2 regions of the Gordonia marina genome follow, and region 1 is predicted to be linked to the other one. Evidence: predicted binding sites of a transcription regulator. Region 1 holds the regulator's gene; the other holds the start of a gene.
What was found. The regulator LexA, encoded in region 1, represses DNA repair genes until DNA is damaged. The targets are predictions, from matches to a motif close to CGAACANNTGTTCG.

Region 2: ACSEEN_RS01370 (DUF222 domain-containing protein) is a predicted target of LexA. The motif match lies at 4,129-4,142, and genes of this name have one in related genera.

What each region holds. Positions count from the first base shown of each region.
Region 1 is NZ_JBPSDN010000025.1:16,105-23,642, forward strand. It holds gene hrpA (ATP-dependent RNA helicase HrpA) at 1-3,049, shown strand, start outside; gene nrdR (transcriptional regulator NrdR) at 3,080-3,541, opposite strand; gene ACSEEN_RS15285 (LysM peptidoglycan-binding domain-containing protein) at 3,583-4,179, opposite strand; gene lexA (transcriptional repressor LexA) at 4,331-5,029, shown strand; gene ACSEEN_RS15295 (hypothetical protein) at 5,098-5,754, opposite strand; gene ACSEEN_RS15300 (phosphoenolpyruvate--protein phosphotransferase) at 5,757-7,460, opposite strand.
Region 2 is NZ_JBPSDN010000002.1:87,886-95,423, reverse strand. It holds gene nhaA (Na+/H+ antiporter NhaA) at 8-1,231, opposite strand; gene ACSEEN_RS01390 (SAF domain-containing protein) at 1,311-1,916, shown strand; partial or broken gene mscL (large conductance mechanosensitive channel protein MscL) at 1,931-2,452, shown strand; gene ACSEEN_RS01380 (biliverdin-producing heme oxygenase) at 2,501-3,178, shown strand; gene ACSEEN_RS01375 (hypothetical protein) at 3,590-3,964, opposite strand; gene ACSEEN_RS01370 (DUF222 domain-containing protein) at 4,178-5,818, shown strand; gene ACSEEN_RS01365 (MspA family porin) at 6,121-6,630, opposite strand; gene ACSEEN_RS01360 (MspA family porin) at 6,689-7,348, opposite strand; gene ACSEEN_RS01355 (MspA family porin) at 7,390-7,538, opposite strand, start outside.

The DNA of each region.
Region 1 (7,538 bases):
TCTCGATCAGATCGCCGCCATCGACGCCGCGGTGACCGAGCTCTGGTCCGGCGGCGCGGGCGACATCCTGGTCTTCCTGCCCACCGAACGCGACATCCGCGACACCGCCGACGCGCTCAAACATCGCACTGCCGCCGAGATCGTGCCGCTCTACGCGCGCCTCTCGGTGGCCGAACAGCAGAAGATCTTCACCCCGTCGAACGGGCGGCGCATCGTGCTCGCCACCAACGTCGCCGAGACCTCGCTCACCGTGCCCGGTATCCGGTACGTGATCGACACCGGCACGGCCCGCATCTCCCGCTACTCCACGCGCACCAAGGTCACGCGGCTGCCCATCGAGAAGGTCTCGCAGGCCAGTGCCCGCCAGCGTGCGGGCCGCTGCGGCCGCGTCGCCCCCGGCATCTGCATCCGGCTGTACGGCGAGGACGACTTCGACGCCCGCCCCGAGTACACCGACCCGGAGATCCTGCGCACCAACCTGGCCGCCGTCATCCTGTCGATGCTGTCGTTGCGGCTGGGCGACGTCGCCGAGTTCCCGTTCGTCCAGCCGCCGGAGGCCCGCGCGATCAAGGACGGCATGGCGCTGCTCTCCGAACTCGGCGCGGTGACCGGTCTGGACTCGGCCGACGCCCGGCTCACCGCCGTGGGACGCGACCTCGCGCGGCTGCCGATCGATCCCCGGCTGGCCCGCATGCTGGTGGCCGGGCACCAGAACGGGGTACTCGACCACGTCCTGGTGATCGCCGCGGCGCTCTCGCTCCCCGATGTGCGAGAGTTCCCCGCCGACAAGCGTGAGGCCGCCACCGCCGCCCACCGGGAGTACGCCGTGCCCGGGTCGGAGTTCCTCGGCTACCTCAAGCTCTGGGAGCATCTGCACGACCGCCGGGAAGCGCTGTCCGGCAATCAGTTCCGCCGCGAATGCGAACGCGGGTTCCTCCACTACCTGCGGATCCGCGAGTGGATGGACCTCCACCGTCAGCTCCGGCGCACGGTCAAGGATCTGCGCTGGGAGGTGCCGGCCACCGAACTCGACGCCGGGGCCATCCACCGCAGCCTGCTCACCGGGCTGCTCACCAACATCGGCGCGAAGCAGGGCGAGACGAGGGAATTCCTCGGCACCCGCGGCACCAAGTTCGCCGTCTTCCCCGGGTCGTTCCTCGCCTCGAAGCCCCCGGCCTTCGTCATGGCCGGAGAACTGGTCGAGACCTCGCGCCTGTTCGCGCACACCGTCGCGGCGATCGACCCCGAATGGGTGGAGCAGGTCGCCGGCGACCTGGTGACGAGGACCTACAGCGAGCCGGCGTGGTCGTCACGCCGCGGCGCGGTCACCGCCAGCGAGAAGGTGAGCCTCTACGGGGTACCGCTGGTCGCCGCGCGCCGAGTGAACTACGGGTCCATCGACCCCGTCGAATCGCGCGCGATCTTTCTGCAGGCCGCGCTGGTCGAGGGCCGCTGGCGGCCCCGTCACGAGTTCTGGAAACACAATCAGCGTCTCCTCGCCGAGGCCGAGGACCTCGAGCACCGCACGCGGCGCACGCTCCGGCGCAGCGACGCCGAACTCTACGACTTCTACGACGCCCGCGTGCCCGCGAACGTCGTGTCCACCCGCCACTTCGACTCCTGGTGGAAGAAGGAGAGCAAGAAGAATCCGCGCCTGCTGTACCTCGACGACGCCGACGGGGACGACGCCCGGACTCCGGCTGCCGCCGACTTCCCGCCCGCCTGGCAGCAGGGACAGACCCGTCTGGAACTGCGCTATCACTTCGCGCCGGGCGCGCCGGACGACGGCGTCACGGTCGTCGTGCCCCGCCCGCTCCTCGACCACCTCCACGGCGGCGGCTTCGACTGGCTGGTACCCGGACTGCGCAGCGAGCTGGCCACCGCGCTGATCAAGTCGCTGCCGAAAGGCCTGCGCAAGTCGATGTCGCCGGCGCAGCAGTACGCCGACCTCGCCCTCTCCCAGCTGGAGCCGCGGTCGGAGCCACTGGTGCCGGCCCTCGCCCGCGAGCTCGGCGTCATCACGCGGATCACCCTGTCCCCGAGCGACTTTCGCGTCGAGAACCTTCCTCCGCACCTCCGGATCCACTTCGCGGTCACCGGCCCGGACGGAAAGATCGTCGCCCGCAGCGATTCCCTCGACGAACTCCGCCGCGAGTTCTCCGGCCCGTCGACGACGGCCGCAGCGGCGCCGGTGCACCAGCGCTGGACCGACGACGCCATCGGCGCCCTTCCGGAGCGCATCGATGCCACCGTCGCGGGTCAGCCGGTCGTCACCTACCCGACCCTGCGCCCGGCCGGGGCCGGAGTCCGGGTGGTCGACGCGACCAGCCCCACCGCGCGGGACGCCGGGATCCGCGCCGGGGCGCAGGTGTTGCTGGAGAACGCGATCACCCCGCTGACCAAGAAGATCGCGAACACGCTGCCGCCCGGTGAACGACTTGCCCTCAGCCAGAGCCCGTACCGGCGGGCGGACGACCTGTTCGCCGACTGCACCCGCCGGGCGATCGCGGATGCCCTGGCCGGTGAACCCGGCGTGGCCGCGATCCGCACCCCCGCGGATTTCGCCGCGCTCACGCAGCGGCTGTCACCGGCCGTCCGCGCCGCCGCACCCGACTACTTCACCGTCGCCGCGGCGGCTCTCGCCGAGACCGCCCCGCTGCGCCGGGCGATCGACGCGCGCAGCGGCTCGGTCGCCGCCGACGACGTCGCCGAGCAACTGGCGCACCTGGTGTACGACGGCTTCGTCCGCGACACCGCGCTGACTCACCTGCGGCATCTGCCCCGCTATCTCAAGGCCGCTCGTGCCCGGCTGGAGGCGCTACCCGGTTCGGCGTCCCGGGACGCGACCGGTCTCGACGCCGTCGACCGGGTGATCGCGCACTGGAATCAGCGTCTCGCACAGGTCCCGGCGCACCGCCAGGATGCGCTGAACGACCTGGCGCACTGGATGATCGAAGAACTCCGCGTCAGCCTCTTCGCCCAGCAGCTGGGCACCGCGGGGCCGGTGTCGGAGAAGCGTGTGATCAAGGCGCTCGACACGTTCACCTGACCGTCGCGCGGAACCCGCGACGGCCGGATGTCAGGCGACGGGCTGCTTGCGGCCCGCGCGGAGATCGTCGATCTCGCGCTGGAAGTCGTCGGCCGACTCGAACGATCGGTACACCGACGCGAACCGCAGGTACGCGACCTCGTCGAGGTCGCGCAGCGGGCCGAGGATGGCCAGGCCGACCTCATTGCTGGGGATCTCGGCGGAACCGGATGCGCGCACCGTGTCCTCCACCGCCGCGGCGAGTTTCGCGAGCGCATCCTCGTCGACCTGGCGGCCCTGGCAGGCGCGGCGGACGCCCTTCATCACCTTCTCGCGGCTGAAGGGCTCGGATACACCGTTGCGCTTGACCACGGCGAGCACCGCCGACTCGACCGTGGTGAACCGGCGGCCGCACGCACCGCACGACCGGCGCCGCCGGATCGCCAGACCGTCGTCGGAGGCGCGCGAATCGACTACTCGGGTGTCGTCGTTCTTGCAGAACGGGCATCGCATGCCCTCAGCGTACCCGCCGCGCATCCCGATCCCACGCGCGTTCAGCGGTATGCGGGAACCACGAGCGCCTGACCCGGGCGCAGCCCGGTGCCGTCCAGCCCGTTCAGGTTCCGCACCGTGGCGATCACCGACTCGGCGGGCAGCTCGGGGGCGATCCGCTCGGCGAGCGACGACAGCGATTCCCCGCTGCGCACGTGCACGACCTGCGTCGCCGCCGGTGTCCCGGTGGCCGCGCTCTGGTAGTCGTGCCCGGCGATGCCCATCACCGCGGCGATCAGCGCCACCGCCAGCCCGGCCAGCACCCCGGCCGCCCACCGCCGACGGCTGCCGGCGGTCCGCCGCGCCGGTGCCGAGGACGGCCGCGCGGTCGTGGCCGGAGTGTTCGAACCGGCGCTCGCCACGCCCGGGACCCGGACACGTTCCCGGCGCTCCGGGATGTTCGATCGAGCGGCGGCGGGCACCGTGCGCAGCACTCCGGTGCGGCTCTGCGGGCTGCGTCCGGTCGGCCGGCACGTCGGTGCGGCCTGCACCGCACGACGGACGCGCGTACCGACGACGATCGGAACATCGCAGGTCATGGTCACAGAGGCGGCCGTTCCGGCGGCTCGGCGGTCACGGTCCTTCAGCAATCCGGTCATCGTTAACTCCCATCGTTCGTATGTTCGATGAACTCTTGTTCGACAGTTAACACCATGGGTCCGACAACCGTCCCGACACGTCGAACAATTGTTTGAGTTCTGTGACCTAGTCGACTAGATTGGGGATCACCGACGAGGAAAGGAACCTCAGATGACCGACGGACCGCAGAACACGTCGAACGTCGACCCGCTGCTGTCGACGGCGACCCTGGAGGCCTCACTGACCCAGCGCCAGCGCGAGGTCCTGGAGTACATCCGCTCGTCCGTCCGGGAGCGCGGCTACCCGCCGAGCATCCGGGAGATCGGCGAGGCCGTGGGACTCACCTCGACGTCGTCGGTCGCCCACCAACTGCGAACCCTGGAGCGGCGCGGGCTACTCAAGCGCGATCCGCACCGGCCGCGCGCGGTGAACGTCCGCGACGACCATCGTCCCCCGCCGCCGGGCGACGCGGCCGGTGACGAGCCGGGTATGCCGTCACCGGCGTTCGTTCCGGTCCTCGGCCGTATCGCCGCCGGTGGTCCGATCCTCGCCGAGCAGGCCGTCGAGGACGTCTTCCCGCTGCCCAAGGAGCTGGTCGGCGAGGGTTCCCTGTTCCTGCTGCGGGTGGTCGGCGAGTCCATGATCGACGCCGCGATCTGCGACGGCGACTGGGTGGTCGTGCGCCAGCAGAACGTGGCCGAGCAGGGCGACATCGTCGCCGCCATGATCGACGGCGAGGCCACCGTGAAGACCTTCAAGCGGGTCGACGGTCACGTCTGGCTGATGCCCCACAACGAGCACTTCGAGCCGATCCCCGGTGACGACGCCGCCATTCTCGGCAAGGTCGTGACCGTGCTGCGGCGCATCTGATCCGGACATCCACACCGCGCCCGGCCGCCGGGGTGGGGATCGCGATCCCCACTCGGGTGGCCGCGGTCCTACAGAGTGATCGACTCCCCCGTTCGGGTCCACCGCTGGTTCTCGCAGAGATTCGACCGCACGACCTTCACGTCCGCACAGCCGGGCAGCGCCGGTAGCGCGGCCTTCATCGTCTCGATCAGCCCCTCCGGCAGGAGCGGGCTCAACGAGATCCGGTTGATCCAGCCTCGCTCGATCGGCATGTGGTGCACCGGCGGCCCGTCACCGCTCCCGAGGTGGACGATGCGGAACTCGTTCTCGTCGCGAAAACCGTGCCGTTTGACGAACGGCAGATCGTCGGCCGTCAGCCGGGAGTCGCCGGCCTCTTCCTCGATCTCGTCCAGGGTGAGGTAGCGGACCGGACCGGACGCGTAGGCCGGGTCGCCTGCGATGCTCGCCAGCAGTTTCGCTTTGCTGATCTCGAGCCGCACGCCGTCCGTGCCGCCCGCGAAGACGCCCCAGTGGTGATAGGTCTCCGTGGACTGGGTGAAGCACGCGACGCTGACGCGAGACGAACCCTTCAGTGCGCAGTAGTGATCCATGAACCCGCTGTCGTTCCGGTCGACCCAGGTGCGCGGGCTGAGCAGTGTGACGCGCTCATTCAGCAGGACGTCGATCGCGTTGGAGAGCGTCGTGTACCGCTTCAGGATCGTCGGCTCGTAGACGACGTCGCTCATCGTCAGCCGAGTACCGCCCGCGCCGCCTCCCGGGCCGAGGCCGTGCTGTCGGCGGCCACCGCGGCCTGCGCGGCCGCGCGGCACTGATCCAGGGTCACCGTGCTCAGCTTGAGCCCCACCGCGGGTGCCGCGGCCGGGGCCGACGACAGCGAGGTGACGCCGAGACCCACCAGCACGCACGCGAGCAGCGGATCGGCGGCGGCCTCGCCGCACACGCCCACCTGCTTGTCCTGCTCGGTACCGGCAGCGCCCACGCGCTCGATCAGCGCGAGGACGGCGGGCTGCCAGGGGTCGGTCAGCGATGCCAGTTCCGGCGACATCCGGTCGGCGGCCATCGTGTACTGGGTCAGGTCGTTGGTGCCGATGGACACGAAGTCGACCTCGGCGAGGATCTGGCCGGCCATCACCGCGGCCGACGGCACCTCGACCATCACACCCGGGATCATCCCGCGCTCGCGCACCAGCGCCGCGAACTCGCGCGCCTCGGCCACCGTGGCGATCATCGGCGCCATCACCCACGGGACCACCGTGGTGCCCTCGGCGGCCGCGGCCAGCGCCTCCAGCTGGTGCGCGCGGATCTCCGGATTCGACAGGATGATCCGGTTGCCGCGCACCCCCATCGCCGGATTCGGCTCGTCCGGGTGCGTCACGAACTTCAGCGGCTTGTCCGAGCCGGCATCGAGCGTCCGGATCACCACCTTGTCGCCGTCGAACGCGTCGATCACCTCGCGGTAGAGCGACGTCTGCTCAGCGACCGAGGGCTCGTCCGGACGGTCCAGGAAGGCCAGTTCGGTGCGGAACAGCCCGACGCCCTCGAGCACTCCGAGGTCGGCGGCCGCCCGGGCCGACACGCCGTCGGCCACGTTGGCCAGGATCAGCACCCGGTGACCGTCTGCGGTCTGTCCGGGACCGCGCCAGGCAGCTGCCGCGGCAGCGGTCTCCTTCGACGACGCGACCGCCGCGGTGACCGCCGCCTCGTCCGGGTCGAGGCCGACCACTCCGCGCTCGCCGTCGACGAAAGCCAGTGCGCCCGTGGGGATCTCGCCGAGATCGGCGATCGCCACGACGCAGGGGATGCCGAGCTGCCGCGCGATGATCGCGGTGTGGCTCGACGGTCCGCCGAGGCGGGTCGCGAGGGCGATCACCCGCTGCGGATCGAGCCCCGCGGTGTCGGCGGGCGCCAGGTCGTCGGCGCACAGGATCGACGGCCGGTCCGGCGTCGGAATGCCCGGTTCGGGCAGGCCGAGGATCTCGGCCACCACGCGGTCACGGATGTCGTTCAGATCGGTCACCCGCTCGGCCATGAGGCCGCCGAGCTTGGTGAACATCGCCGCGATCTGCTCGATCGCCGCGACCGTGGCCGCCGCCGCCGGCGTACCGCCGGCGATGAGTTTGGTCGCCGCGCCGATCCAGGCCCGGTCCTTGGCCAGCGCGGCCGTCGCCGCGAGCACTTCGGCCGAACTGCCGGTGCTCGCCGAGGCCCGCGCCGAGAACCGTTCGGCGACGGTGTTCGCCGCGGTCGTGAACCGTTCCTCTTCGGCGGAGCGCTGGGCTTCGTCGATCACCGCCGTCGCGTCGATGTCGAACTCCGGCGTCTCGGCGGGCCGGATCACCGGACCGTACGCGAGCCCGTGCACCACGGGTGTCCCCCGCACCACCGTCGTCGCCCCGAAATCCTCCGCTGCCATCGCGTCCACCTCATTCATGTGACAGAGATTACAGAAACCGCTTGACGAGTCAACGCATACACAAGTAAACAAAGACATAACCAAACGGGATTGGGA
Region 2 (7,538 bases), on a different contig from region 1:
GGTGCGATCATTCGATCGCGCGGGTGTCCGTGTCGGGCACACCGTCGCGATTCATGTCCGCGCTGCGGGCCCGGCCCGCATCCCAGCGCAGCAGTGCGCCGCCCAGGACGGCGGCGAGCAACGACCCGACCAGGATGCCCACCTTGGCCGCGGCGGTGTGCCCGCCTGCGGACTCGTCCGGGAACGACAGCTCGGCGATCAGCAGGGCGACGGTGAAACCGATGCCGCAGAGGAAACCGATCGGCAGCAGGTCGCGCAGGCCGATCGCATCGGGCAGGCGCAGCGGCGTGAACCGGGTGACCAGCCAGGTGGTGCCGAGGACGCCGGCCACCTTCCCCACCACCAGGCCCACGACCACGCCGACGCTCACCGGCTGCACGATGTGTCCGACCCCGACCACGGTCACCCCGGCCGCCGCGAACGCGAACAGCGGCAGTGCCACGCCCGACGACCACGGCGTCAGCGCGTGCGCCCCGACGATCGCCCGCGGCAGCGCCTCGCCGTGCCGCGCGACCGCCGGGACGGTGAACCCGAGCAGTACCCCGGCCACGGTGGAGTGCACCCCGGAGGCGTGCACCAGGCCCCACGTCAGGACAGCGATCGGCACCAGCAGCCACCAGTACAGGCGGCGGGCCCGCACCAGCAGGCCGAAGACGACGACGCAGCCGAGCGCCTCGAGGAGCAGCGGCAGGTCGATGTGCTCGGTGTAGACGGTGGCGATCACGGCGATGCCGAGCAGGTCGTCGACCACGGCCAGGGTCATCAGGAACACGCGCAGCGCGATCGGCAGCCCGCGCCCACAGATCGCCAGCACGGCGAGCGCGAAGGCGATGTCGGTGGCCGACGGGATGGCCCAGCCGCCGACGGCGTCGCCGTCGAGCGGACCGACGATCGCCGCGTAGCAGAGCGCGGGCACCACCATGCCGCCGACCGCAGCGGCCACCGGGACCCCGGCGCGGCGCGGGTTGCGCAGGCTGCCGGTCACGAATTCGTGCTTGAGTTCCATCCCGACGATGAAGAAGAACAGGGCCAGCAGACCGTCGGCGGCCCACTCCCCGAGCGTCAGCCGCAGGTGCAGCGACGACGGCCCCACCTCGGTCTCCAACAGGGAGTGATAGGCCGCTCGCCAGGGCGAATTGGCCCAGACGAGGGCGATCACGGCGGCGATCACCAGCAGGATGCCGCCGCTGACATCACGGGAGATCCAGCTCGAAAGTCGTCCCTGCACCATGTGGACATCTTCGCATCCACTCGTACGGGCCTGTGGACAGCCGGTCGCAGGCGGCGGCGATCGGTGTCAGCGTCGAAGCATGAGAACTCCGATCACCACCGGTTCGCTGTCCCGGGTCCGCGCGGCCACCGTCCGCCGGGCGATCGCCGTCGTCTGCGTACTGGCGGCGGCCGCACTGTTCGTCGCCCGGCCGGCCGACGGACGGGATCGGACCGTCGTCGTCGCGGCGCGGGATCTGCGGCCGGGCGTCGTGCTGTCCGACGATGACCTGCGCGTCACCCGCGTCCCCCGGGACGTCGCGCTCGGCGCACTGCATGAGAAACGGGAGGCCACCGGCTCGCGGCTGACCGGTGCCGTCGCCGCGGGCGAAGCCCTCACCGCGACGCGGCTGCTCGGCTCCCGGCTGCCGTCGGCGGTGACCGGAGATCCGCGGGCACGACTGGTTCCGGTCCGTCCGGCCGACGCCGCGGTGACCGGGCTGCTGCGGTCCGGGGACGTCGTGGACGTGCTCGATGAGGACGCCCACCTGCTCGCGGCCGGGGCCGTGGTGGCCGTGCCCGCGGCCCCGCCGCGATCGGCCGTCGCCGCCGCGGATGCGCCCGTGCTGCTCGCGATGGACGAGGACGCGGCGCACCGGGTGGCCGCCGCCGGGCTGGCTAACGCCCTGACGCTGGTGATTCACTGAGTTACACTCGACCCGTGCTCAAGGGTTTCAAGGAATTCATCCTCCGCGGCAACGTCGTCGAACTGGCCACCGCCGTCATCATCGGCGCCGCGTTCACCGCGATCGTGACCGCGTTCACCGACAAGATCATCAGCCCGCTGCTGGCCGCGATCCCCACCGGCCAGGACTGTGGCCAGACGATGGCCACCGGCGCCGACAAGGCGCAGGCCGCCGCCGTCCAGGTCTGTGGCCTGACCTATCAGCTGGTCGACAGCTCGCCGTCCACGGTGATGGACTTCGGTGCCGTGATCGCCGCGTTCATCAACTTCCTGATCGTCGCCGCGGTGGTCTACTTCCTGATCATCGTGCCGTACAACAAGCTCAACGAGCTGGCGGCCGCCCGCCGCTCGGCGTCGGCCGAGGAAGAGGCCGAGCAGACCGAGGTCGGCCTGCTCACCGAGATCCGCGACCTGCTCGGCGCGAACCGCCCGGCCGCCCCCGCGCCGGCACCCGGTCTGCCCGATCCGGCCGCCGGCCAGTACCCGCCGGAAGGGCCGCGCCACTCGCTCTGACCCCCGCGATCAGCACAGGGTACCCTTAGTGCCATGACCACGACCCCGCTGGAACCCGCCGAGCTGGCCGGACTCACCCTGTCCGCCGCGATGAAGCAGGGTTCGGCCATCGAGCACGACGAGGCCGAGCACTCGGCGTTCATGGATCAGCTGCTCGGCGGACACGTCAACCGGGCCGGCTACGCCGACTACCTGCGAGCACTCCGCCCGGTGTACGCGACGCTGGAACGGCTGGGCCGTGAGCTCACCGACGATCCCGTCGCCGGCCCGGTGATCGACGCGGGACTGGAACGACTGGCCGCGATCGACGCGGACCTGGACTACTGGGCACCGGGCGAGTCGCACGAGACCGATTCCGCGGCGGCCAACGCGTACGCCGCCACCATCGCGGCCAGCGCCGCCTGGGGCGGGCAGTACCTGGCCCATCACTACACGCGCTATCTGGGCGATCTCTCCGGCGGCCAGGCGGTCGGCAAGATCCTGGACCGCGCTTTCGGACTCGACGGCGCCGGCCTCGCCTTCTACGACTTCGCCGAGATCGGCAAGAGCAAGCCGTACAAGGACGAGTACCGGGTGAAGCTCGACGCGATCGGCGCGACACTCACCGACGAGCAACGGCTCACCGTGGTCGACGAGGTCCGCCGGGCCTTCCGCCTGAACCACGACGTCTTCACCGAACTCAGCGGAAACCTGGACCGCTACCGCCGCTGATCGAGGGTCGTTTCGACACGGTTCGTCACGAAGTTCATCCTGAGCTTGCCGAAGGGTTCCTCACCGGCGGGCGGGCCGCCTATGCCGCTGAGCCGTGTCGAGACGCCCCCGCACCCCCACACCGCCGTCTCGCAACGCCCCCGCCGCCCCCACACACCGCCGTCTCGCAACGCCCCCGCCGCCCCCACACACCGCCGTCTCGCAACGCCCCCGCCGCCCCCACACACCGCCGTCTCGAAACGCCCCCGCCTCGCCCGTTGAGCCGGGCGAGGCGCTAGCCGAGCCCGTGTCGAAACGCCTCGCACAACCCGTTGGAGCCGGGCGAAACACCTCGCACAGCCCGTGCCGAAACGCCCCGCACAGCCCGTTGAGCCGGGCGAGGCGCTAGCCGAGCCCGTGTCGAAACGCGCCCTAGTCAAGCCCGCCCCCGGCGAAGAACCGCTCCAGCCGCGCCGCGTACGGCGCAGGATCCAGCCCCTCATCCACCAGCCAGTCCGCGCAGTAGTACTTATTCACATAGCGATCACCGGAATCACACAGAAGAGCCACCACACTCCCGGTACGACCCGCATCCCGCAACTCGCCCACGATCCGGTACGCCGCCCACAACCCGGTCCCGGTCGACGCACCAGCACGCCGGCCGGTCACCGCCTCCAGATGAGCGATCGCCGCGACAGCAGCGGCATCGGGCACCGACACCATCCGGTCGACCACCGCCAGCAAGAAGCCGGGCTCCACCCGCTGACGCCCGATCCCCTCGATCCGCGAACCCACCACCGTCCGCACACCAGGATCACCGTCACGCCAGGCCGGGAAGAACGCCGAGTTCTCCGGATCCGCCCGCCCCACGCCGATCGAGCGGAGTCGAGATCAGGCTCCGCCACCACCGGACTCCACCCGTTCGAACACTTGCACATCACGGTGGTAAGGCGTAGTTTGAAGGCAGAACTCGAACGTATGAGCGATTTCTATCGGAAGCTCAGCAGGGGGTGAGGGTCGATGTATTTCGGTGACGACACACCGGTCGGGCTCGACGACGCCGGTGCCGCCCCGCTCACCCCCGATCAGCTGGAAACCGCGACCGGTGTATCTCTTCCGGATGATCCGATGTTGTTGTGGCAGATCATCGACACGGCGATGGCAGTGCTCGGTGACACGCCGCTGGCGTCTGGGTCGGTGCGGCAGGTCGCCGATATGGCCGAGATCTCCGAACGGGTCCGGCGCCGCCACGACGGGCTCTCCGCCGGCCTGTATGCCGAGTGCAATGACCGCTCGGTCGATCGCGCCACCGGGTATCTGACGATGATCAGCTACCTCGCTTACGGGCACCGCCTCGGGCTGGGTCAGGCCCGGGCCCGCACCGCCCTGGCCAATCGCCTCGCCCATCGGACGGCTTTGACCGGCGAGACACTGGATCCGGTGATGCCCGCGGCCGCCGTGGCTGTCGCCGACGGCCTGATCAGTGCCCGGCACGTGGAGGTGATCTCCGCGGTCCTGGCGAAGATCCCCGAATGCCTCGGCCCGCAGGTGATTGCCGATGCCGAGGAGCGTCTGGTCCAGGCGGCGAAAGACCTCAACCCCAAGGATCTGGCCCGCGTGGGAGCGCATCTGCTGGCGTATCTGAACCCCGATGGGGACTACACCGATCCTGAGGATCGGCAACGCCGGCGGGATCTGACCGTATACGGCCAGGACGACGACCTGATGTCGGAGATCGACGGACACCTGACCCCGTCCGCGCGCGCCAAGCTGGACCTCATCCTCACCACGTGGGCCGCCCCGGGGGTCAACAACCCCGCCGATCCCGATTCCCCGCACCCGGCCGGCGACGAACCCGACGCCGACGCTCTGGCCGCCGCCCGGGAACGCGACACCCGCGCTCCCGGGCAACGCCGTCACGACGCCTTCGAGGCGGCCCTCGACTTCGTGATCGCCCACGGGGGCCTGGGCAAGCCCGGCACCATCTCCACCGATCTGGTGATCACCGTGTCCGACGCCGACCTCGCCCGTCACGCTGGGATCGCCCAGTCCGCCACCGGCACCCTCATCCCGGTCAGCGACCTGATCGAACTCGCCTCCCGGAACCAGGCGCGGCCGTACCTGGCCGTCTTCCGCGACCACACCAGCCAGCCGCTCTACCTCGGGCGTGGACGGCGCTCCGCCTCCAAGGCACAACGGCTCATGCTGTTCGCCCGCGATCGCGGCTGCACCGCACCGGCCTGCGACATGCCCTTCGCCCGCACCGAAGCCCACCACTCACCCCGCTGGGAAAACGACGGACGCACCGACATCGACGCCCTCGGCGCCGCATGCGGTGGCCACAACCGCGCCGAAGGTCCACTGCCTGGTCACTGGACCACCGACATCCTGCATACCGGTCGCGACGCCGGACGCATGGTGTGGCGGCCCACCGGCGCCCGTCGCCCCTGGAATCTCAATCCGCTGCACCATCCACAGCGACTCGCCGAACAGATCGCCGACCGCGTCCACGGGCCACCACACCCACCCGGCACTCCCGCCACCCACGATGCGGTACGGCGCAACGACTCCCGCTCGATCATCGAGAAGGAATACGAACCCCGACTCGGACTCACCCGACTCTGGGCCGACCCGGAAACCCCGGCCGACCACGCGGCCTGACCACTCAGCGACATGCCCTCGCCATGCCGGGGCTCGGGGTGGCGCCGCGGGCTGAGCGCGTCCCGGAGCGGCGCGACGGGCAGTCCGGCCCCGCACGGCAACCCGCCACACCCGCCGCCGGCTGAGCCGCGCCGAGCCCGCAAGGGCGAGGCGCGAGTCGAAGCCAAGCCCCGGAGCGACTTGGTCCGACGATCCCGCCGCCCGCCCGATCGGCAAGGCGGGGAACACCCCCAGACGACGATATGGCTCGGGCCCCGCCTCGAGGAGAGACGGGGCCCGATCCGGGTATCGCGAAGAAGCGGTCAACCGATGCTGAACGGCGCTCCGTACAGAGTCGCGTTGCCGAGATTGCCGTCGGCCGCGAATCGGACATTCACCAGCGCACGCGCCTGGGCGAAGCCGACACAGCCGTTGACGCCGAAGCGCTCTTGGCTGTACACCAATCCGCCCCGGTCGCCCGTGAAGTAGACGCTGGTCACAACCGTGTCGTTGATCTCCTGCCGGACCACCGGAACGAACCTCGCCGATCCGGGGCCGAGCGCGAAACCGGCTTTGGAATTCGCCTTCTGACTGGAATCGCCGACGGTGCCGCCGGTCACGTCCCAGTCCTGGCCCAGGCCGCCGGTGGCACCGGCAGCGGCACCGAAGTTCAGCTGACAACCGACAAGGTAACCCTCCGTGACCGACGCACCCTTGACCGATCCGGATGTGGTCACTAGGACCTTTCCGGAGACGACGATCTCACGGCTCGTCGGAACGTTGGTCACCGCGCGCCGAATCGAATAGCTCTCGCCGGCGAGCCGGATCGACACGACGTCGGGCCCCTCTCAGCAGAGACGGGGCCCGACGTCGTGTCAGTGTGACCGGGGATCAGCCCATCGTGAACGGACGACCGGTGTACGTGACGATGCCCTTCACCGAGTCTGTGTTTACGGTCACCGAAATGACCGGTCGCGCGGAGGCATAGCCGGCGCACGATTCGACGCGGAACGCCTCCTGGCCGTAAACGACGCCGCCGTTCCCGCCGGCGAAGCTGTACGAACTGACCGCGTCGTCGTCATCGTCGGTGTCGTTGATCAGCCACACGCGCTTGACCTGTCCCGGGCCGAGGGTGACCTTTCCACGAAGGGAGGAATCCGAACCCGGGCTCGTGATGGACGGACCCGAGCTGTCAAGCGTGCCACCGATCCGGGGCGTGTCGACATCCACGCCACCGAAGTTCACCTGGCAACCCACGTCGTAGCCGACCTTGATCGAGCCGCCCTCAGCGGCACCACCGACGGTGACGCGCACCTTGCCCGAAACCCAGACCTCGCGGGACGACGGGACGTTGGTCACTGCCCGCTGAACCGCCGCATGCTGATCGAAGAGCTTGATGGTGACCGGGGTGCCGTCGACCAACTTCTTGGTCGCGGTGCCGCCGGGCACGGGGGTCGCCGATGCGGATCCGACGCTCATGCTGGACAGTCCGACCACGGCCGCGGCACCAACCGCTGCGGCACCGACCAGACGCTTGTTGAACTTGTTCATTGTCTTCCTTTACGCAAGTGTGAGATCTGACGACGGACGGTTCAGCCGAGGCTGAACGGGCGGCCGTAGAGGGTGGTCTTGAGGAAGGTGCCGGTACCGGTCACCACGTCGTCGTCATTGTTGATCGCGTAGCCCTTGGCGCCCTCGACGACCGCAGCCGTACGCGCCGATGCGTAGCCTCCGCACTGGT